Regions from separate parts of the Paenibacillus sp. JCM 9796 genome, predicted to be linked through region 1. Evidence: riboswitches for the same ligand, from Rfam matches in the RefSeq annotation. Region 1 holds a riboswitch; each other region holds the start of a gene.
The links. A riboswitch is a leader RNA that binds a small molecule or an ion and turns the genes downstream of it on or off. The one in region 1 is predicted to bind cyclic di-GMP.
Positions count from the first base shown of each region.

Region 2: it holds a riboswitch for cyclic di-GMP, as region 1 does, so the genes downstream of both, folE (GTP cyclohydrolase I FolE) here and ACZ439_RS03185 (methyl-accepting chemotaxis protein) in region 1, are expected to answer to the same signal.
Region 3: it holds a riboswitch for cyclic di-GMP, as region 1 does, so the genes downstream of both, ACZ439_RS13655 (PilZ domain-containing protein) here and ACZ439_RS03185 (methyl-accepting chemotaxis protein) in region 1, are expected to answer to the same signal.
Region 4: it holds a riboswitch for cyclic di-GMP, as region 1 does, so the genes downstream of both, ACZ439_RS05645 (hypothetical protein) here and ACZ439_RS03185 (methyl-accepting chemotaxis protein) in region 1, are expected to answer to the same signal.

Region 1 covers NZ_AP043723.1:619,839-625,433, reverse strand. Annotated here, with positions in the region: gene ACZ439_RS03195 (DRTGG domain-containing protein) at 1-165, shown strand, start outside; gene yhfH (protein YhfH) at 369-551, shown strand; gene ACZ439_RS03185 (methyl-accepting chemotaxis protein) at 761-2,911, opposite strand; cyclic di-GMP riboswitch class I at 2,997-3,087, opposite strand; gene ACZ439_RS03180 (YrzA family protein) at 3,299-3,505, opposite strand; gene ACZ439_RS03175 (C40 family peptidase) at 3,856-4,365, opposite strand; gene ACZ439_RS03170 (DUF2569 family protein) at 4,572-5,054, shown strand; gene ACZ439_RS03165 (hypothetical protein) at 5,307-5,595, shown strand, end outside.
Region 2 covers NZ_AP043723.1:5,215,594-5,221,188, forward strand. Annotated here, with positions in the region: gene ACZ439_RS25115 (LytR/AlgR family response regulator transcription factor) at 1-559, shown strand, start outside; gene ACZ439_RS25120 (carbon starvation CstA family protein) at 744-2,804, shown strand; gene ACZ439_RS25125 (CstA-like transporter-associated (seleno)protein) at 2,809-3,003, shown strand; cyclic di-GMP riboswitch class I at 3,240-3,324, shown strand; gene folE (GTP cyclohydrolase I FolE) at 3,403-3,987, shown strand; gene ACZ439_RS25135 (6-carboxytetrahydropterin synthase) at 4,004-4,819, shown strand; gene ACZ439_RS25140 (SDR family oxidoreductase) at 4,821-5,540, shown strand.
Region 3 covers NZ_AP043723.1:2,822,098-2,827,692, forward strand. Annotated here, with positions in the region: gene ACZ439_RS13630 (hypothetical protein) at 1-224, shown strand, start outside; gene ACZ439_RS13635 (LiaI-LiaF-like domain-containing protein) at 226-888, shown strand; partial or broken gene ACZ439_RS13640 (amidase family protein) at 974-1,147, opposite strand; tRNA gene ACZ439_RS13645 (tRNA-Pro) at 1,258-1,334, opposite strand; gene tadA (tRNA adenosine(34) deaminase TadA) at 1,393-1,830, opposite strand; cyclic di-GMP riboswitch class I at 2,207-2,299, shown strand; gene ACZ439_RS13655 (PilZ domain-containing protein) at 2,392-3,099, shown strand; gene ACZ439_RS13660 (peptidoglycan recognition protein family protein) at 3,242-3,958, shown strand; gene ychF (redox-regulated ATPase YchF) at 4,095-5,195, shown strand; gene prfA (peptide chain release factor 1) at 5,362-5,595, shown strand, end outside.
Region 4 covers NZ_AP043723.1:1,150,363-1,155,957, forward strand. Annotated here, with positions in the region: gene ACZ439_RS05635 (THUMP domain-containing class I SAM-dependent RNA methyltransferase) at 1-424, shown strand, start outside; gene ACZ439_RS05640 (DUF2935 domain-containing protein) at 602-1,414, opposite strand; gene ACZ439_RS05645 (hypothetical protein) at 1,539-1,832, opposite strand; cyclic di-GMP riboswitch class I at 1,922-2,014, opposite strand; gene ACZ439_RS05650 (YuzB family protein) at 2,373-2,594, opposite strand; gene ACZ439_RS05655 (iron-sulfur cluster assembly accessory protein) at 2,651-2,953, opposite strand; gene ytvI (sporulation integral membrane protein YtvI) at 3,115-4,227, shown strand; gene ACZ439_RS05665 (hypothetical protein) at 4,439-4,672, opposite strand; gene ACZ439_RS05670 (M14 family metallopeptidase) at 4,801-5,595, opposite strand, start outside.

The DNA.
Region 1 (5,595 bases):
GACAGCTCCTCCAGTTATTTTCTGGTGCCTTTGCAAATTGACGATGTGATCGAAATCATACCGACGATCGTTGAGCTAAGCCGCAGATTTTGCAAAATGGATCTGGAAATAAGAAGCAATGGGATTCGAGTGGCGAGAACGATGGTAACGGCGCGCATTTTGTAAGGCCGCCGTCCCTGGAGTTTCATCGACAAGGAAGCACTGGCCGATGCGCGAAGGCGCAATCGGCCGGTGCTTCTTTGGTTAAGACGCATACACCTTTCACGAATGTTATATAATAATGCATAAAAGTCTTGAACTGTTTCGAATACTGTTATATAATAAAACACATCAGATCAAAATATTATACGATAGTGGAGGGTTTTATGATGATGAAATCAACCCGGTTTCTAGAGACGCTCGAGCCCAAATGCTGTGAGAAGTGCGGACAATCGGTGGAGCAGCTTGCAGATTGTCACACGAACGTTTGCTTTCAATGCAATGAGTCGAACTTTTATCCGTTATCCCCGGTCAATACAAACAAACCGTTTCACACCGTTGTTTACGAATGAGGGAGGGTGCAGCCATCGCAGCCGTCCAAACAACAGAAGATCGCAACCCATGAAGCCAATACGGTTCGTGCGGGTGCGATCTTCTTTGTTGTTTTTGGGATCCCCCAAACGCAAACGAAATCGACAGCTTGGGTCATGCGGTATAGAAAAAGCCGGACTTTCCAAGAGATCGACTCTTGAAAAAGCCCGGCTAAAGCCATGATGGCGGTTTATACGACCGTATACCTTCGAATTACCTCCTGAAGCTCCTGCGCCGAAGCATGCAGCGCCTCGGCGGATGCATGAATTTCCTGCATGGTCGCAAGCTGCTCCTGCGACGATGAGGACACCTGCAGCGCATTGTCGGCGGATACGCGGGAAATGCTGACGATTTCGCCCATGGAGGCGGTCACCTGCTGCGTACCGGCCGACATTTGCTCCGCGGCCGCCGATACTTCTTGAATTTGATGGGCCACATGCTCGACCGCGCTCATGATCTGTTCGAACGCGTCACCGGTTTGCTTGATGACCTCTTGACCTCGTTTCGTTTCAAGTACGCCTTCGTTCATATGTATGGACGCATCCTTCGTTTGCCCTTGAATGTGTTGAATCAGCTCGCTAATTTGAGCGGCGGCCGTCTTCGTTTGTTCTGCCAGCTTCTTCACCTCGGAAGCGACCACCATAAACCCGGCCCCGTGTTCGCCGGCTCTAGCGGCTTCAATAGAGGCGTTTAGCGCCAGCAAATTCGTTTGGATGGCGACGTCCGTAATCAAGCTGCTGATGCTGCCGATTTCTTGCGATCGTGCGCCCAGCTCCTCAATGACCTTGGCGGAAGTGTCGACGTGCTTGTGAATATTTTCCATCTGCTTGACAGCCTTGCGGACAGCGTCGTTCCCTTTCTGCGCAAGCTGGGACGTTTGCGTTGCGGCTTCGGAGACACTGGAGGACGTCTCGGCGATCCGCTGTACGCCCTGAGCCATTTCTTCCATGGCTGTGGACGTTTCTTCCGCGCCCTTCAGCTGCGTATTCGCACCCCGGGCAACTTCCTGAATGGCATCCGTGATCCGATTGCTGGTCTCGGTCGACTGGGAAGCGCTTTGCGTCAGCGACTGGGCGGAGACCGCCACCCGTTCCGATACGGTAATGCTCGTCTGAATGGCGTTGCGGAACGCCTCGGTCATCTGATTGAACGAGTTGCCCACAATGGCAAGCTCGTCCCGGGTTTGAAGCTGTACCCGCGAGGTGAGATTGCCGTTCGTCACTTCCGTGGCCGTTTGCTCCAACGCGGAGACGGCTCGTTTGACTGACAAATAAAAGCTGATAAAAATGTAGAGCAAAGCGAGCGGGATGAGCAGACCCAACAAGACGAACAGCGTGTTCTTCTGATGCAAGCCAGTCAGCCTCGTCTGCAGCAGATGCTCGTAAGCCTTCAGCTCGGTGTCGTAATGAGTTTGAGTTTGCTTGATGAGATTGGACAGGTCATCGAATACCGCTTTGGGAGTCTGATCTACTTGTTTAGGTATGATGATCTGATTGTTTATCCAGCGATTCAGTTGGAGTACGAGCTGGTTATGCTCCTGCCAAGCATCGAGAAGTTCGAAGCTCAGCATCTCGTTCTCCGTTCGGAGCGATTCAAGGTTGCCTTTAACGGTATCCATCGACGTGCGGATTTGGTCCAGCAGCGATGTCAGGGTTCGTTCTTCCGTGGTGAAAATCGGCGTCTTTGACCCCGCGTAATGAACGGCCAGAGCACGTGCTCGTCCGACGCGATCCATCAGAGTGGGAAATTGGCGGACTGTCGAGTCCATTAAATAATAGCTGTCCAGCTGGGAATCGAGCACGAGATGCGACGCATTGCCGATTCGCGTGATGATCGCCCGGGTATCCGTCAAGATGGCACCGTATTGGTCCAATGCATCTTGACCCGTGAGGCTGACGCCCCTTCCTTTCAGTTCCGACCATTTCGATTGAAGAGCTTTCCATTGTTCCGTCGAATTCAAGCTCTCGCCTAACCGGCCATCCAATTCGTTCAGCCCGGCCACGATTTGATCCAGGGCTTCCTCATTGGCGGCTAATTGGGACTTCAAATCTTTATCGCCGTGAATGGAACCGACAATCAATGCGCGGTGAACATCGACCGCGATCAGAAAGTCGTTTAACCGGCTCACGTACTCCAGACCGACCTGCTTTTGCTCGGTGAGAGCGATTTCTTTGGCGGACGCGGACAATTGCAAATACAAGAAGATGCTGAGCGGTACGAGCACAAGCAGTCCGATTAATAAAAACTTACTGGCATATTTGAAGCGGTTCATAAGCCCGATGCCGGGGGTGAAAATAATGAGGAACTTCTGACTGCGCTGAGTTCGATTGCCCTTTACCATGCTAATGCCCTCCTGATTGTTGATTGAATACATAAAAAAGAGACCAGCCATCACCGGTCTCCGCGCCAGGTACCAGAGCCGAGCGTTCGGAAGCTGGCTGGCATACGAAACTCCCGTTTCGTGAAGCCCCTGTAGCTTTGCGGCCTGCACTTTCGTACAGTGTGCCTTTTCGTGTCTTATTTCCTAGATCCAGTCGTTTATATGAGCTTATCATACTATTATGTAATAGAATTGTAAAGATTTGTAGAAAGTTGTTCCATAATGTAGAATGGAAGGGTTTTTCGTCTTAATGCTATCGCACTAGAGTCGGAGAGCGGCGGCCGGCTTTCGCCTCCGGTGCAGGTCCGGATTTGCGCAGCCTGGCCGCTTGGGACGCATCCTGCCGCTTTATTTCGCCTTAAAATGAACGACGGCGCTGTACGACAACTTGCCCGCATTGGGATCAAATACGGTGTGGTGCTGAACGGCAAATACGTCCAACATGAGCGCTTTGTTGTTTTCAATTTGCTGGTCGATTTGACGCTCCAGCGATTTCAAGTCGTACGCTTGAAAAAACTCCACCTTGTTTTCGATTCTTTCCAAACGGAACTCCACGGTAAATCCTCCTCGATCTCGGGTAGTATGCTGCTCTTATGATCACATCTTAACAGTATGCCGGGACGGATGCACGTACTTTCCGTTATCGGCTCCTCCCTCCGCGAACGCCTATCCCATCGCCTGCATCCGGCGCAATCTGAAGCCGGTGCTGATCGGCTTGGCGGTCACGACGATTGTGGCGATGTATCTGATGTGAGCAGGGAAACCGCGTTCCGGCAGCGAATAGATGAAGGTATATACTTGGGGATGAGGCTATGAATATAAAAAAAGAGCAGAGCTCTTCGTGAGCTCTGCATGTTTGCAGTCAAGCTATGAGATAATAAAATAATGGCCTAGAGGTATTCCCCTTATTTAATCACGCGACGTGCTGTTACGTAAGTCTTGTCCCAAATGCTGCCTTTAAAATTGGAAATGGTAACTCCCACGCCGACTTTATACGTATGAAGTATTTTTCCGTCGCCCATATAAATGCTGACGTGATTAATAACCCCGTCTCTGTTCGTATCCGAGAAGATTAAATCGCCCGGCTTCAACTTGCTTTTTGGAACATAGGTGCCAGCTTTAGCCTGGTCCCTGGACGAACGGGGAATGTTGATGCCGTTTCGTTTAAATACATATTGCGTGAACGAGGAGCAGTCAAAGGCTTTGGTATTTCCGGCTTTAGCTCCGAATTGATAACGTGTCCCGAGATATTGTTTACCCGTTGAGATCACTTTGTCCGCTACGGAAGCATTGCTTGCGACGGCCGCTTGAGCCGACTGAGGCGCCAAGAACATGCTGCCCGAAAAAAACAGGGAGAGGCTAAGGCTGACTCCCACCAAGGTTTTACCGAGACGGTTTTTCTTCGTGTTGTTCATCTCTTATTTCCTCCCTTTAGGTTGTTGTTTGGATACGGCTTGTCCGCAAGAACAACGATACCATATCTTAAACTTCCATGAATTACCGGCGGTCGGAGCGAAGCCCTTCGCGCCTGGGATGAGCCGCTACTATTAGAATTTCATTAGAAAAGTTTAATGAAAAATTTCTTGACATCGAAAAATCTCAATAGCAGGGGGAGCTAAGCATGGTTTCAAGCCAAAATGACTTGCAGGAAGGGAGTCCGGGGAATTTGGCCCAAACGCAGCTAACGGATACGAATCAAGTCTTTGCCGGCATTAGAGGATGGCTGAGCCTGCCGGCTGTAGGCCTTGTTTATTCGTTGGCGGCAACGCTTGTCAGTTTGTTTATGAGTGACTCGAATGCTGCGGTCAGCAAGCCGCTTTATTACTTTTCCTATACGTTAAGCCTGCTGTCGATTCCTGTATATCTGATCCTCATTGCGAAATGGTGGAAGAGAAGCCGGACGCTCCCAAACTTAATGAAGGCTTATTATCTCGTAAATATAGGGGCTAGCTTGATGATCGCTATGTATTTGTACGCCGTTCAAAAGGAAAGCATCGATGAGATGAAGCTGGCAGCGAATACGGGCTTGACGGTAATCGTATCGTGGATCTGGATGATGTATTTTCATATATCCAAACGGGTAAAAGCTACTTTTACCGAGTAACGGTTTGATGAACGGAATTCAAGCCGTTAGAATCGTTTTCCCGCAAATGGGGTATACTCGTCGTAAACGTTGCAGCCGCGGCCGCCTCGGGCATTCGCTGGGGCGGAGCCGGATGCGCACTTTGCACCTTTGTGGGGGCCTTCTGCTGGAGCGCCTGATTTAACAAAATGTTTACATAGTTCACGTATGCGGTTAACATCCGTCTTCTATCCTATACCTATAGACTGAAGTACTCTCAGGAGGCGGATCTCATTGAAACGTTGGCTTAAGAAATACGCTGCTCACCTCATGCTGCTGATCCTTCTGAGCTTGACCGCTATCCCGTTTGAAGCGTTCGCGGGAAGCATCGGGCCTGCCGCGGCATTCCGGAACGAAGTCTTGCGTACGTCTACCGGGGAAGCGCCGCTCGTATCCGTAATGGAAGCTAAAGACCTCCCCGGTCAGCTCGTCACCGTACAAGGGGTCGTCGTGAAGAATCAGGTGCGAATCCGCGGCGGGAAGCGGTCGGTCCATATTCAAGACGAAACCGGAGGCATTCACA
Region 2 (5,595 bases), 1.1 Mb from region 1:
CGGGCTTCAAGTGGCGGAAATCGTCGGCGAGCTGAATTCGCAGGTGAAGATCGTCTTCTCCACCGCCTATGACCAATATGCCGTCGATGCGTTCAAGGTGCGGGCTTTTCACTATATGCTCAAGCCATTCGACGAAGATGATTTGGACAGCGTCTTCCGGGAGCTGCGCAAAACGCGGACGGGAACGGGGACGAAAGCCCCAGCCATCCCGCCGGCCGGAAATTCGTGCGTCAAGCTGGCGCTCGAAATGGAAGAAGGCATTAAGTATGTGTCCCCGAAGGACATCATCTATATTAGCAAGGAGGGCAAGTATGTCCAGGTTCATATTCGCGATAAAGCCTATCACGTTACGTACACGTTGGTAGAGCTGGAACAGAAGCTGGAGCCGTTCGGTTTCTTCCGCTGCCATAAGAGCTATCTCGTCAATCTGGCCGCCATCGCCGAGCTGAAAACGTGGGTCAACGGGGCCTACAATCTGCTGATGGACGATGAGGCGCGAAGCACGATACCCGTCAGCCGCAATTATGTGAAAGCGCTGCGTTTGAAACTTGAAATTTAACATCATAGATGACAAATTCGGCATGATGCGCTTCAGGCGTATCGCGAAGACTCCAGACGATTTATACTATTTGCAAGCGCTCTCAAAATAAACCGGTTGGAGGAATGCAAGACGTACAGCCAGCTTGGGCCTGGTTCGTACGGACTGTGTTCGCGCGACAATAACGCTTACGAGGAGTGGGATCATGAAAAACAAATGGGTTTCGTACGGGGTTTGGGGGCTGATCGCGGCGTTAGGCGCGCTAGGGTTCGCGATGCTCGCGCTTGCGAACGGCGAGAAAATTTCGGCGGCCTGGCTCATCATAGCCGCAATCTGCACTTATGCTTTTGGTTACCGTTTCTATAGCCGGTTCATTGCCAGGAAGATCTACGAATTAAACGACAACCGGGCAACGCCGGCCCATGTGCATAACGATTCCAAGGACTACGTCCCGACGAATAAATACGTGCTCTTCGGCCATCACTTTGCGGCGATCGCCGGAGCCGGTCCGCTGGTCGGTCCGATTTTGGCCGCACAAATGGGGTATTTGCCGAGCATTCTGTGGATTATTATCGGAGCTGTACTTGCGGGCTGCGTGCAGGACTTCGTCACGCTTGTCGGATCCATGCGGCGGGACGGGAAGTCGCTCGGTCAGATGGCGAAAGACGAAGTCGGCCGATTCGGCGGCACGTTAGCTTCTATTGCAACGCTGGCGATCCTCATTATCATCGTCGCCGTACTTGGACTCGTCGTCGTGAAAGCGTTGGCGGAGTCTCCATGGGGAATGTTTACGATCGCCATGACGATGCCGATCGCCATCTTCATGGGCTTCTACATGCGATTTATTCGACCGGGGAAAGTCATTGAGGGCTCCATTATCGGTTTTGTTCTATTGATGATCGTATTATGGGCAGGACAATTTGTTGCCGCCAATCCGGTGCTGGCGAAGATGTTCACCTTCACCGCGCCGCAGATCGCCCTGATGATGGTCGTATATGGCCTGATCGCTTCGATTTTGCCGGTGTGGGTACTGCTTGCACCCCGAGATTATTTAAGCTCTTTCTTGAAAATCGGCGTCATCATTTTACTGGCGGGCGGTATTTTGGTGACATTGCCGGAGCTGCAAATGCCGGCTGTGACCAAGTTTATCGATGGGACCGGTCCCGTATTCTCCGGCAATTTATTCCCGTTCTTGTTCATTACCATAGCATGCGGCGCCGTTTCCGGCTTTCATTCCCTGATTTCTTCCGGGACGACACCAAAGCTGATCGAAAGAGAAAGTCATGCGCCCTTCATCGGATATGCCGGTATGGCCGCGGAATCCTTCGTCGCCGTCATGGCCTTGATCGCCGCGTGCGCCTTGGAGCCCGGCATTTACTTCGCTATGAACTCGTCGCCGGCCGTTATTGGAACCGATCCCGCTGCCGTCGCCGCCAAAATTTCATCCTGGGGCTTCACGCTGACACCGGAACAAATTACGAACACAGCCAAAGAAATCGGTGAAAACACCATTCTCTCCAGAACGGGCGGGGCGCCGACGCTTGCCGTCGGCATGGCGGAAATCTTTTCAACGTTCCTGGCCGGGGCCAAGGCATTCTGGTACCATTTCGCGATTTTGTTCGAAGCGGTCTTTATTTTAACGGCTGTGGATGCGGGCACACGGGTAGGACGCTTTATGCTTCAGGATTTGATCGGCAACTTCTACAAGCCGTTTGCTCAAACGAAAGTGTTCAAGTATAATTTCCTGGCTTCGTTTATTGTTTGCTTGGCCTGGGGCTACTTCTTGTATCAAGGAGCCATCGATCCGTTCGGCGGCATCAATTCGTTGTGGGCGCTGTTCGGGATTGCGAACCAAATGTTGGCTGCCATCGCTCTCGCCGTCGCGGCGACGATTATGATCAAAATGGGCAAGGCCCGCTACGCTTGGGTAGGAATCGTGCCGTTCGTGTTCCTCGCGGTAACGACATTAACGGCCGGCTTCCAAAAAACGTTCTCCTCTCAGGCAAGCATCGGCTTTTTGGCGGCTGCGAAGAAATACCAGGACGGGATCGATCAGGGGCAAGTCATCGCGCCTGCCAAAAATATGGACGTCATGCATCAGATTGTGACGAACAACTATATCGATGCAGGCCTCACGATCTTCTTCGAGATTGTGGTGATCCTGATGATTATTGAATCTTTACGCGTCTGGTACAAAATTTTGATCCAAAAACAAAAACCGGTATTAAAAGAAGCGCCGTTTGTCAAATCTACTTTTGGAGCCTGATGCCATGAGAACGATAACGAGCTTTGCCAGCAAGGCCAAAGCGACAATCAAGGTCATTTTCAGTATTCCGGACTATGAGAAATACTTGAAGCATCAGCAAGAGCGCCATCCGCATGAAACCCCTTTGACGGAGAAGGAGTTCTATATGCTGTCGCTTCACGAGCGTTATGAAAGCGGTAAGATCAATCGCTGCTGCTAACAAGGAGAGACGGAGTAAGGCGGGTGCATGCAGCCCGTCTTGCCCCGTCTCTTCGTTTATGCAACCTGTGCGGCTTCATCCGCCTTTGGCATCAAATGTCGAAAAAATGCGCGATAATATCACGTATTTTTCGACTTTATTCTCATATAGCGTCGAAAAATGTCGTTATATCAAAGATTTCAATAAAGAAATCATTGCTTATCTAGGTATAATAGACTATACTTGGCTTATATTCTTAACGATAATGGCAAACTCATCGAAAGGTGGGGACGCAAAGCTTCGGGTCTAAGGCGGTAACGCTATGACGGCTGGGCCGCCGAATTAGGGACGGATCTGTATATACGAATCCAGTTCTATTCGGACTGGATTTTTTGTTGTTTCTAAGGAGGGAAATACTAGATGACCATACGATCAAATACCAATTTGGCAAGTAAAGATGTTCTTGAAGACAGCATTCGAACGATTCTCGAGCAAATAGGGGAAAATCCGGACCGGGAAGGTCTGCTGGATACACCGAAACGAGTCGCGAAAATGTACCGGGAAGTGTTCTCAGGTGTGGGGGTGAATCCGGAATCGGCGCTGACGACAACGTTCGAAGAGGAGTACGACGGGATCATCACCGTAAAGGATATGACTTATTACACTTTCTGCGAGCATCATCTGATCCCGTTCTATGGAAAGGCGCACATCGGATATATTCCGGATGGGAGAATCGTCGGCTTAAGCAAATTTGCCAGATTGGTAGAGCTGGTCTCGCAGCGTCCGCAGGTGCAAGAGCGAATGACGCAGCAAGTTGCGAGTGCCGTATTGAATGTGCTGAAGCCGAAGGGTGTCATTGTAACCGTGGAGGGAACTCACTTATGCATGTGCGCGCGGGGCGTGAAAAAACCGGGAACGTCTACGGTGACAACGGTGAAGAAGGGGATATTTGCCGACAACGTCTCGCTATGTGAAGAGTTTGACCGTTCCATATCCAGAGCCTAGGAAGGGGGAAACGGCGATGCTTTATTTATCGAGAAGAATCGATTTTTCGGCAACTCACGTTTATCGGGTTCCCCAGTGGAGCGAAGAGGAAAACCTCCGGGTCTTCGGGCGCTGCAGCAACTCCAGCGGCCATGGGCATGATTACAAGCTGGAAGTGATGGTCAAGGGACGATTGAATGAAAAATCCGGGATTGTTGTCAATACAACGGATATTAAACAAATCGTGAGTTCATTTGTGGAAGAGGAGCTCGACGGGAAGTTTTTGGACCGTGAACATTCCTATTTTCAGCATCGCATACCGACTACGGAAAATGTAGTTGAGTACATCTGGAATTCGCTGGAACAGCGGTTTCAAGATTGCGAATTGCACCGGATTCAATTACATGAAAACCACTATTTAAGTTCGGTAAAGGAGGCGGGATGCTTGATACGACTTACACGCAAATATCACTTTTGCGCTGCGCACCGATTACATAGCGTGCATTTGTCGCCGGAGGAAAATAAGAAATTGTTCGGCAAATGCAACAATCCGCATGGGCACGGACATAATTATTACCTTGATGTCACCGTCGAAGGCGAGCCGGATCCGGTAACGGGCATGATCATGAATTTGGCGGATTTGGATGCCATTGTGGAAAGAGAAGTGCTGGATAAGCTGGATCATAAGCATCTGAACCTGGATACGGCTGAATTTAAAGAGTTGAATCCGACATCCGAGGTCGTAGCGCTCGTGATCTACAACATGCTGCGACCGCATCTTCCCAAGCTCCGAAAAGTCGGACTGTGGGAAACGGAAAAAAATTATTTCGAGTATTGCGGACCGGGTGAATGAGATGATTGACTTTCTGCAGCTCCAAGGAAAAACCGTTGCAATTACCGGGGCGTCCCGCGGGATCGGCAAAGAAACGGCATTATTGCTCAGTCAATTGGGAGCGAATCTTGTGCTGGGAGCAAGACATGAAGCCGAATTAAAGCAGGCAGCCTCTCAGATGAATGCGAATACGCTAGCCGTCCCTTTGGACGTAACGAATGAAGATAGCGTTAGCCGATTTGCCGAAGAGGCGATATCGCGGTTCGGCACCATTGATGCACTCATCAACAGTGCGGGCACAGGGGTGTTCGAATCGGTGTTGACGATGTCCAGTGACGATTTCGATCGAATGATCGCCGTTAATTTGAAAGGTACGTTCCTCGCCTGCCAATATTTCGGAAGGCATATGGTTGAAAACCGTGCCGGTAAAATGATTAACGTCGTATCTGTCGCCGGCACGACGGCACTGCCCGGCTGCGGCGGTTACTCCGCTTCGAAATTCGGGGTACTGGGATTAACGAGAGTATTGCAAGCGGAATTGAGGAATAAAGGCATACAGGTAACGGCCGTATTGCCCGGCGCGGTAGCGACTCCATTCTGGGACCGGATGGAACTGAAGCCGGATGCATCCGACATGATTCCCGTTCAATCGTTAGCCAAGCATTTGGTGTATCTCTTATGTCAACCAGAAGGTTCGGTCGTTGATGAAATGACGGTTATGCCTCCGCTCGGGATTTTGTAAAGGGGGAAGTGTCGATTGTGAAATCCATATTTCCTAAATTTTTTGGGAATTTTCA
Region 3 (5,595 bases), 2.2 Mb from region 1:
ACCGGCAGCGTTGGATCGGAATCGGATTGCTTGGTCTGGGTTTGTATTATTTGCTGGATCAGGTGCTGTTGAATATGCTTGATCTTTGGCTGCCGAGAGAAGTACGGTCGCGGGTGTTGAACTGGTACCATACCTATTTTCAAACCTTTATCGTTTCGGTACTGCTGATTGGCGGGGGGATACGCCTATTATGGGGCGGCAAGAAAGGGAAGCGGGGGGAGTAGATTGAGAAAATGGCGCGTAGGCACGTTGTCGATGGGGCTCACGCTGATCGGCTTCGGAGTCCTCCTGTTCTTATCGCAATGGCAGGGACTTGGCGCATTCACCAGCTTCATCCGCTGGTGGCCGATTGTCCTTGTGCTGCTTGGCCTGGAGATCCTCGCGTATGTGTTCATCGCCAAGAAAGAGAGCGAGGTCATCCGGTATGATTGGATGAGCGTCCTGTTCGTCGGGGTGTTGTTCGCCGGCTGTTTCATGTTTACGATGCTGACCGGTCTCGGGGTGACGGATGAAGTATGCAAACTCGTAGGCGAAGTCGAGGTCACGGCGGATTTGCCCGAACTGCAGGAACCGGTAAATCCGGCCATCCAAAAGCTGGTCGTGCAAACATCCGGCGAACCGGTTCGCATCGACAAAACGGCGGAGCGTTCCATGCACCTGTTCGGCACCTACCGAACCCGCGTACAGGAAGGAGACCGTCCGACGGTCGACAAGGAGCAATTCTACACGGTGCGAACGGTTGGCGACACGATGTATGTGCAGGTGAAGCGTCCTCCGGTCTACCGCGGCCTGAATTCGGTCTACCCGGAGATGTCTGTTACGTTAGTGCTACCGCAGGACGTGCAGGTTGAAGTGCAGGGCCCAAATAACGAATCGAACCCTGGCTAAGAGTCGAAAATATGGAATAATCCCCTTCGGGCTGCTATGTATGAAATAGAGCGGCACGAAGGGGATTTTATTTAGGACCCTGGCCTTAAGGAACCAGAACGGGAGGCTTCCGGTGATGGGTGCCCTGTTCATAAGCGTAGGCCAGTTTAATCAAGGTTGCTTCATCGAAGGCGCGGCCCAAAAATTCGATGCCGACCCCCAAGCCATCCGTCGTATAACCGGCCGGTACAGTGATAGCCGGGAAGCCGGAGAACGGGCTAACAAAATAGACTGAAGGGAGAGAGGGAAAACAACGGGAGAAGAGAGGGATATCGGAATTTGGGCATAAAAAAATTGCGGTTTACGCCGCAATTCGTAGTTCATATAGGATGGTCGAGACGACAGGATTTGAACCTGCGACCTCTTGGTCCCGAACCAAGCGCTCTACCAAGCTGAGCCACGTCTCGAACTTCTGAAACGATTATATTTTAGCATGGGTAAATAGGCGTTGTAAAGGGAATTAGGTTACGTCTTCCCCCTTAATCTACGGAAAAATTGGGTGAGCATGGAACTGCATTCTTCCTGCAGAACGCCTTGAATCACGTCGACGCGATGGTTAAATCTATCTTCCTGCAGCAGGTTCATCAGCGTCCCCGCGCAGCCGGCCTTTGGGTCCGGGGATGCGTAAATCACTTGCGGAATTCGCGCCTGGACGATCGCTCCGGCGCACATCGGACACGGCTCAAGGGTCACATAAAGCCGGCATTCCAGCAACCGCCAGGCGTCCAGCTGTTCGCTCGCTTGTTTAATCGCGATCAGTTCGGCGTGGGCAAGCGGATCTTTGGCCGTTTCCCGAACGTTATGACCGCGGCCGATAATGTCGCTGCCGCGAACAATGACCGCTCCGATCGGCACTTCGCGGATCGCTTCGGCTTTCCGCGCTTCTTCGATTGCCGCCCGCATAAAATACTCGTGTTCTTCTATGGCTATCAATCGTTACACCTCATTCATCATTAGTCATTCGTCGATTGCGGGTAAGAAAAACGAACAAGCATTCTTACTCACATGCTGTGGATAAGTATGTGGATAAAGAGGATTAATTTCTTATCCCCATTGTAGGTAAATCGCGCTTTTAGGGCAAGTCCGGGTGTGGATATATAAGTTATCCACAGAACGGTTAACATGTGAATAATTTTTTTACGGAAAAGCGCTGTTAATTTTTTGTGAAAAGTGTGAATATTCTTGAAGGGGATTTAGGAAACACCTATAATGAGATCAAGATGTGGGCATATGTACCCAAGTTCGGTGATGTGAAGTTTAGTTAAATAGTCGTTATCATTCATTTTTTTGACAAACTTGTCGAAAGGCAAGGACGCAAAGCTTAGGGTCTAAGATCTTCTTTATTGAGGATGACGACAGCCTGGCCGCCGATTGGGCGCACCGGTGAACAGACTGTAGTCTCGCATGTTGAGATGCAGCTTATTTTTTACGACGACATGAGAGCGAAAGGTGGTAACGAAGGTGATGAAGTCCGTTACGAGTGAAAAAATATCCTACGAGTTTACCCACGAAACGTATAGAAGCCCAAGCGGAATACTGCTGAACAGCCGGGTGGCGGTGGAGAAGCGGGATTTCGTTTCGACCGGCATTTTGACTTATGCCGAGGGTGATATTCTTGAAGTTGAGATTTCGGAATACAAGGCGTTCGAGCTTGGGGATACGGTTAAATTAACGGTCTATTCACCCGGCGGAATCTATACGTTCCAATCGACGGTCGTAGCTAAAGATCAAGGAGCGCTGATGGTTATCAACCCCCCTCAGAATCGGAGCCGGTTCGCCGAGAAGCGGGAGAACCCGCGGGTCGACGTCAAACATGACGGACACCTGCTCTCGATCCGCGAACCGAATGCGGAGCTCCAACTGTTGAAGGAGCATGTCGCGCTGGAGGTTCGAAATATTAGCATCAGCGGGCTCGGGTTTATTTTGCCGAGCGATATTGAGTTAAGCAAGCATGCTATGGCCGACGTTCGGCTGGACCTGGGCTTCGAGATGCCGTGCCAAGTCGAGATCATACGGTTGGATCCGGGAGAAACCGTAATCTATTACGGAGCGCGTTACATCGACATGCCAACGGACAAAGCCAATGCGCTGCGGGCGTTTGTGTTGAAAAAGCAAGTGGAAAACCATTTCAGTTCGAAACGGGACGATTTTAACAAACGTATATTCAAATAGAGGCCGGCAATGCCACGGACTTCTTGCAGGGCGCTCGCATATGCTGATCGTAAGGCAAGGATTCTCGTCGGATCGGCTGGGGACCCCAGCGCCCGAGACCTTCCGAAATGTCCGCAGGGTGGTGAGCACGGTGGCTTTTGTTATGAAATATGAGATCATTCCACGCTATTTGACGGGGCCGAGCCAGCGGCGTCCGAAGACGGCGTTAGCCCGCTGCCGGTTTATGGTGGCCCACGATACGGGAAATCCGGGGTCAACGGCCGCAGCGAATGTGTCTTATTTTGAAAATACCCGCAATGAAATGTCATCTTCCGCGCATCTGTTTGTGGACGATAAACAGATCATCGAGTGCATACCGTTCCTGACCGGACCGGCTGAGATTGCCTATCACGTCGTGTACAACGTAACGACCGATAACGCGCGTTACGGCGACGACGCTAACGACGCGGCGGGCGCGGTGGAGCTTTGTTACGGAGGCAGGATCAGCTTGACGGAATCTTACAAGCGGTACGTATGGGTCCTTGCGTATGCTTGTTACCGGTACGGACTAAACCCGGCTACCGATATCGTCGGGCACTATATGCTGGATCCGGCAAGGAGAAGCGATCCGCAGGAGCCGCTGCGGCTGCTCGGCAAGACGTTCCAGAGCTTCGTTCAGGACGTTGTGAACGAGTACCGGGCCAGCCTTGTGACGGAGCCCGCGCCGGAACCGCAGACACGAATTAGCGCGGAGGATGCGAACAAGATCATCGGCTTTCTATCAGCCTCCTATTTCACGGCAGAAGATCAGGCGGCCAAGGCGGAGTTCCACAGGCTGGCCAATGAGCTTCGCCGTATTTCGGGGCAGCCGCCGCAGTAACGCGCCCGTCACCATGCCCTCTTTCCGAATGGAAGGAGGGTTTTTCCCATAGGGAGATGACACGGGGCCTACTTTTGGGATATAATATAATGTCAGGATTTGAAATTCCGTTCAGAGCATAAGGAGCTGTTTATATATGAGTCTTTCTTGTGGAATCGTCGGTTTGCCGAATGTCGGTAAATCTACGTTGTTTAACGCCATTACACAGGCCGGTGCGGAGTCGGCTAACTATCCGTTCTGCACGATCGATCCGAATGTCGGCGTAGTGGAGGTGCCGGATGAGCGCTTGACCCGCTTGGCGGAAATCGTCGTGCCGAATCGCATCGTGCCTACGGCGTTCGAATTCGTCGATATTGCCGGATTGGTCAAGGGCGCAAGCCAAGGCGAGGGACTCGGCAATAAGTTCCTTGCCCACATCCGCGAGGTGGACGCCATCGTGCATGTCGTACGCTGTTTCCAAGACGAGAACATTACGCACGTTTCCGGAACGGTCGACCCGATCAGCGATATCGAGACGATCAACCTGGAACTGATTTTGGCGGACGTGGATTCGGTGGACAAAAGAATCGATCGCTCCCGGAAGAACATGAAGGGCGGCGACAAAAAATATGCGCAGGAAGTCGAGTGTCTGGAACGCATTAAGGAGGCGCTCTACAACGATAAGCCGGCGCGCAGCGTCGAGCTGAGTGATGAGGAGCGCTTGCTGATCCGCGACCTGCACCTGCTGACGATGAAGCCGGTGTTGTATGCGGCGAATGTCAGTGAGGCGGAGGTTGCGGACACGGACGGCAATCCGTATGTGCAGAAAGTGCGCGAATACGCGGCGCTCGAAGGCGCGGAAGTGGTTCCGATCAGCGCGAAGGTGGAATCGGAGATCGCTGAGCTGGAAGGCGAGGACAAGCAGATGTTTCTGGAGGAGCTGGGCCTTGCCGAATCCGGGTTGAACCGATTGATCCGTGCCGCTTACAGGCTGCTCGGGCTGTACACGTATTTTACGGCAGGGGTACAGGAAGTTCGCGCATGGACGATCCGCAAAGGAATGAAAGCGCCGCAGGCGGCAGGCGTAATCCATACCGATTTCGAACGCGGCTTTATCCGCGCTGAGGTTGTCGGCTACGATGATCTGATCGGTTCGGGCTCGATGAATGCTGCAAAGGAAAAAGGTTTGCTGCGCCTCGAGGGCAAAGAATATGTCGTTCAAGACGGCGACGTCATGCACTTCCGTTTCAACGTTTAGCTAGGCTAAGAGACGGTCCAAGTGCCTGCAGCCTTGGCGCGAGGAAGCGGGAAGATCAGCGGTGGTCGGCATGAAGAAGACGCCTGCTCGGAGCAATGGGTGTTGAAGGACAGGATGGTCGCTTAGTAAGGAAAAACGGGTTACGGAAAGAAAGGATGGATGACGAATGCTGGATCGGTTACAAGCTTTGGCTGACCGTTACGATAAGTTAAGCGAGTTGTTGTGCGACCCGGATGTCGCGTCGGATTCCAAGAAGCTTCGCGAGTATTCCAAGGAGCAGTCGGATCTGCAAGAGACGTATGAAGCTTATACAGAGTATAAGAGCGTTATGGAACAATATGAGGCGGCGCGGGCGATGCAGAACGAGAAGCTCGACGACGAGATGAAAGAGCTCGTCAAG
Region 4 (5,595 bases), 530 kb from region 1:
GGACGATATCCCGCTGCAAATCGGCGGCTCGGACATCGACCCCGCCGCCATCGAAGTGGCGTTAGCTGCAGCCAAATCCGCAGGCCTCGCCAAGGAGCTTCGCTTCCATACGCTTCCGGTCAGCAAAGCGCTGCCGGCCGGCGATTACGGCTGCCTGATCACGAACCCGCCATACGGCGAAAGGCTCGGCGACCGCGAAGAAGTCGAACGCGCGCTGCGCCAATTCGGGCAGATGCATAAGCAGCTGCCGAACTGGTCGGCCTTCATCCTCAGCCCGAGCAAGCAAATGGAGCATTATCTCGGGCGAAAAGCCGATAAGAAGCGCAAGCTGTTTAACGGACGCATCGAATGCGCGTTATACCAATTTTTCGCCCCGGGCGGCTTGTTCGGCTGGCGGAAGGATTCGAGTACGAGCGGGAATTAATGCAGATTGCGCCTATACGCTGTGAGGAGCAGCCAAAAAAAGCTTAGGGCAGACGCTCCTAAGCTTTTTTTGGCATGCGCCCTTCCAGCGCGTAAACCATGCAAAAAAACGCATCCGTCTTCGGGGTACGTTCCCCGGTAAACGGATGCGCTGCCGGCGTCGGCCGATAGGGTTTCGTTACACTTCCGTCCTCGGCTTCGTCGGATCGCAGCTCATCGCTTTGATTTCCGACACCTGAGACAGCTTAAGCAAGTAATAACACTCCTCCCGAGCCATGTGATCCGCCATCAAGGGCGAAAGCACACCGAGCGCCTGCCCGCTTAAACGGAGCTCTTCCAGCTCGCTCAGAAACTGCTTGAACAGCGTCATTTCAAGCTCAACCTCTTTATTAAACCGGGCTAAAGCCGGGAATTTCTTGATGTTCGTGCGCAGAAAGCCCGCCAGTTCCACCGCTTTCAGGTAATACTCGCGGAATTGCCGGTCGAACGATCTGGCCAGTTCCACCAAACGGGATTCCGTCATATCCAAGCCGGCTGCAATGGAGCCCGCATGGCCGTAGGCGTCCTGGAGCCATACGATGTGGTGGTGCACCGCATCGAATACCGGCGCCGGGCGCCCGGATAACAAGTACCCCAGTACGCGTAAATACTCCTCTGCTTCGTTCACCATATGGCTCAAGAACGCGGGCGGCAGCTGGATTGCGATCTTGCCGATCAAATGCCGCTCCAGCAAGCGCAGCTTGAACGCGCGAAGGTCTTGTGTCAGCCCGTACGCGTCCTGCGTCAAAGCTCCCGCCTCTGCCGGGAACTTATCCGAACGCGCCTTCTTCAGCAAGTCGTCGAATGCTTGAACGAAGCCGAGCGCCCGCTGCGCCTCTTCCCGTTCATCGACCGGCAAGCTTACCCGGATGAACCTGGCATGATCACCGAGCACCTGAAGCCAAAACCGATGTTCAAATAACGCCGACTCGATAACCTCCGAGTTTTTCACAAACATGCCTCCAATGATCCGATTGTTCCGTGCCGGATGGGAATGATCCGGCCACCCCACATCGTATGCTCAGAGGCCCAATCGGGTTCAAAGAAAGCCGCAGTCGTTCGCTGCCTAAGCTATACTAAGCGTGCTTCAGCTGAGGACGGCACATCAAGTAATCGAACAACGGTAGAAATACGTCGTGGTTCGATTCGCAGCAGATCGAGAGCTTCACTTCGCCCATCCAGTAAAACGTGATGATTTGCCGGCTGCGCCCGCGAATCATCTCGACATCCCAATGCGGGGACGTCAGCTCGTACACGTCACGATTTATGAACAATTTCGGTCCTTCAGCAGATAGGAAGACTCCGATGAAATCATCGCCGATTTTCGTGTAAAACCCCTTCTTATTTAAGATGCTGCGTTCCTGGTCCATCGCCGGGTTCTCCTCCTTCATCTATTCACACCAAAAAAAGCTCCCCTGGTCGGGAGCCGCTGTTGAAAGGATCGCGATCACTCCGTGCCTTCGACAACTGGCTGGCATAGCGCTGCTCTCCTGCGCCTAAGCCCCTATAGCTTTGCGTCCGCAGACTTTCGTCCGGGTTGCCCTTATCGAGTGCGCTCGAATTGTGTCTGTTCATGGAGATGTTCTTTATTAAGAATATAAGATAGAAGGTCACGAATACATAGTTCTTTCATCCCATTTTCATAAAAAAAATTGGGAATTTTGTATGATTTTGAATAACCGGTACCCTTTCCAGTAAAAAATGATACCCGTCAACGCGATCATGGCAACCGTTACAAAAAGCGGGCCTCCGCCCCATTGACCGAGCACATAGCCCCGATTACCGGTCCCGGAAATTGGCCGCCCCCGGATCATGTCTGGACGCCGAAATTCGTGCCGCGCATCCCTTCCGGCGTCAAATCAAAAATCCCCGGTGCCCTGAGGCCCGAGGATCTGATCTTCTTGCATGATTTATTTCACGTATTTGCTCGCCTTCTCGATCGCTTCGTCTTCCGTCTTGCCGGTTACATACCGGCCGTTAATGAAGATGAAGGCAAACCGCGAGCACGGGCCGCAATAAGACTTGCAGCCGACTTTGATCTCGGCGTCGGGCACAAGCTTCTGCAGCTTCGGAACGGCGGTTTTCATTCTCATATGTTTGCATTTGTCGCAAACGCGAATATCGTTGACCATGCGGTAATTCCTTTCTTCAAGCGGCTGACACCGGGGAACTCCCTGTGAACGATGTGCTAGTGGTCCCCGTTATTGCCCTTGCTTGGATTCGTTACCGCGAATCCTTCTTCCGGCACATAGAAATAATCGATCCGAACGCCGTCGAGCAGCGGCTCGTCCTTTTGCAGAATAACGTCGATTCCTTTATCTGTCGAAACGACGACATCGTTCTCGGTCGGCGTATCCATGCTGAGTCCGTAGTGGGCATGGTCGCCATGCGCATGAGTCACATACACGCGAAGCTTTAATTCTTTATTCTCTTCTTGCTCCATCTCGGCCAACAACACTTTGGCCGCATTGCGCGAAATCTTGCATTTCATGTCCAGTCACTTCTCCTACTGTGCGTTTTTTCTTATTGTATAGAATCGGGCCGCCGAAAGCAACCGTTCTTCGCTGTTTCCGTATGTATGTACAAGCCGGCCTCACTTGCGAATCAAGTCGGTGTCTTTTAATATGGAAGATAATGAATGGAGGTTAACGAATGATTCCCTTTTATCGCAAATATTACAAAACGATTATCGATATTGCGCTGCTCGTGCTTACCGTATATTTGTTCATGTTCGCCTTCAGCCATCTGTATCGGATCGCGACCCCGATTTTCCTCGCGTTCGTCATTTACTTGATCATCGAGCCGTTCGCCAAGTTCCTGAACCGGCGCGGGTTGAAGAAATCGATCGCTTCCGCCATCTCCACCCTCGTCTTCGTGATGGTCATTCTAGGTGCCATGACCGGACTCGGCGCGATCTTCACGACCCAGATCATCAATCTCGCCGACAAGCTGCCCGATTACGCCGTCGTTCTGGAGCAAGAGCTCATCAACCGCTCCGACCAGGTACAGTCACTGATCGGGACGCTTCCGGTCGATTTGAATTTAGTGGAGAAGGCCAAGGAGTACTCCGCGGAGATCATTCAGAAGACGACCGAAATCGCCCGTACGTTCTTAACGAGCTTGTTCGCCATGCTGACCTCGTTCTCCACGTTCGTCGTGAACTTCGTGATCGGTATTATTTTGGCCTATTTCCTGAGCATCGAGATCGAATCCTGGAAGCGGATCGCTTCGGACAAAACGCCGAAAACGTTTAAAAAAGCGTTCCACTTCCTCCGCGAGAACGTGCTGCTGGGCATCGTCACCTACCTTAAAGCGCAGGCGAAGCTGATCAGCCTGACCTTTATCGTCATCTTCATCGCGCTGCTTATATTGAACGTCAACAACGCCTTCTCGATCGCGCTCTTGGCGGCCATCTTCGACGTGCTCCCGCTGCTCGGCGTTTCGACGCTGTTCATTCCATGGATCATCTACTTGCTGGTCGTCGGACAAACGACGCTCGCGATTTGGCTGGCTGTGCTGCTCGTCGTTGTGATTGGAACGAGACAAATTCTGGAACCGAAAATTACGGGCGATTCCCTCGGCGTGTCTGCCTTCACGATGCTTTCGTTCATGATCGTCTCGCTGTCGCTCTTCGGCGTGGCCGGCTTGATCTTATCGCCCGTGCTGATCATCCTGGTTAAAGCGCTGTACGAGCAAGGGTATTTAAAACGATGGATCCGGATGCCGGCCGAAGAGTACGAGCCCGATCCGTCGTCTATCAAATAATGCAGCACATCTCAACCGGATTCGGACGCTCACAAGCCGGTTGATGGCATCTGAAGTCCATGGAAAGCGGTGAAACGATATGTCGCAGCCCGCATAGCGTTTCTTACAAAGAACAAAAAAAGAACCCCGATACCTCGAGGTTCCCTTTAAACCTATTCAGTTGTTGAGCGGATGGCCGCTTCTTGTGGTTTGACCTTCCGAGGACGCAGCCTTAAGCGCCGTATTTCCGTTCGGCTCTATCGGTAAACCAGTTCATCAAGAGCAGCGTAACGGTTACATCGTCAATCGGGATGAAATTCAGCAGATCCGGCATGATCCAATAAATAAGCGCAGGCACCACGAACAACAGCTTCTCTCCGAGCGGAACCCGCGGGGAACGCAGCAGCGGCCAAATGCGCCGAAATACATGACCCCAATGCCGGAGTGACAACAATCGCTTCCACATCGCCTCGGGTCTCCCTTCCTGTCCAAGTCGTCTTACCCCGATTATACCTCATGGCAACCCGTTTGCCCAAACTCCGCTCCCCGCACAAAGAAGCCGCCGAGACGGACGGACTCGGCGGCTTCGAAATGCTAAACCATCAGCCCTTCCGTCAATAGCGGAAGCAGCTCATCATAAATAATCGGGAATTGCGACAACGGGAGCGGATTCACTCCATAACCGGCTTCAATCGTAAATCCCGGGCGCCCGTAGGTTTGAATAAACCAATCCTTATATCCGGCATCGCTGCCGGTTAACTTCACGGCTGCATATCCGCTAATTTGCTGGAAACGCTGTGCGATACGTTCCGACTCCGCCGGTTCGTAATCGCGGTAATTCCAATAAATTTCCCGGCCCTGGGTATGAAACGCCATCACCAGCCGGAAATCGCGCTCCCGCGTAAATCGTTCCATCGCCGAAGCTTCCGGCTCTGACAAGGGGCTCGGCCCTGTATAATCTCTCGGTCCGGGTCCCGGTACGTCGCGGCGGTCGCGTTCCGTCTCCCAATAAGCGGGAAATTGATCGTTCAGGTCGACGCCGCGAACGTTCGCTTTCCATCCCGAGAAGTCGTCCGAGCCGCCGTTCCATTCGAGCAGCTGCCCGGCATGCGGATGATCCGGGTCCGCTCCGTGCAGCACCAGCTCAACGCCATCGGGATTGACCATCGGCACGATCCAGAGAGAAGTCTCTTCGAGCAGCCTGCCCGCATCAGAGCCGCAGAAGGACTGTGCCTGCACGCAGGCGTTCGCGTAATCCTCCGTAAATTTCATCAGCAGCAGGCTGGTCACCCACTCATTCGCATGAAACGAACCGTTATAATGAAGGTGCCGCATCCCGCATCCGATGCGGACGTAAGGAATGTCCTTGCCCATGACGCTTTGACCGAT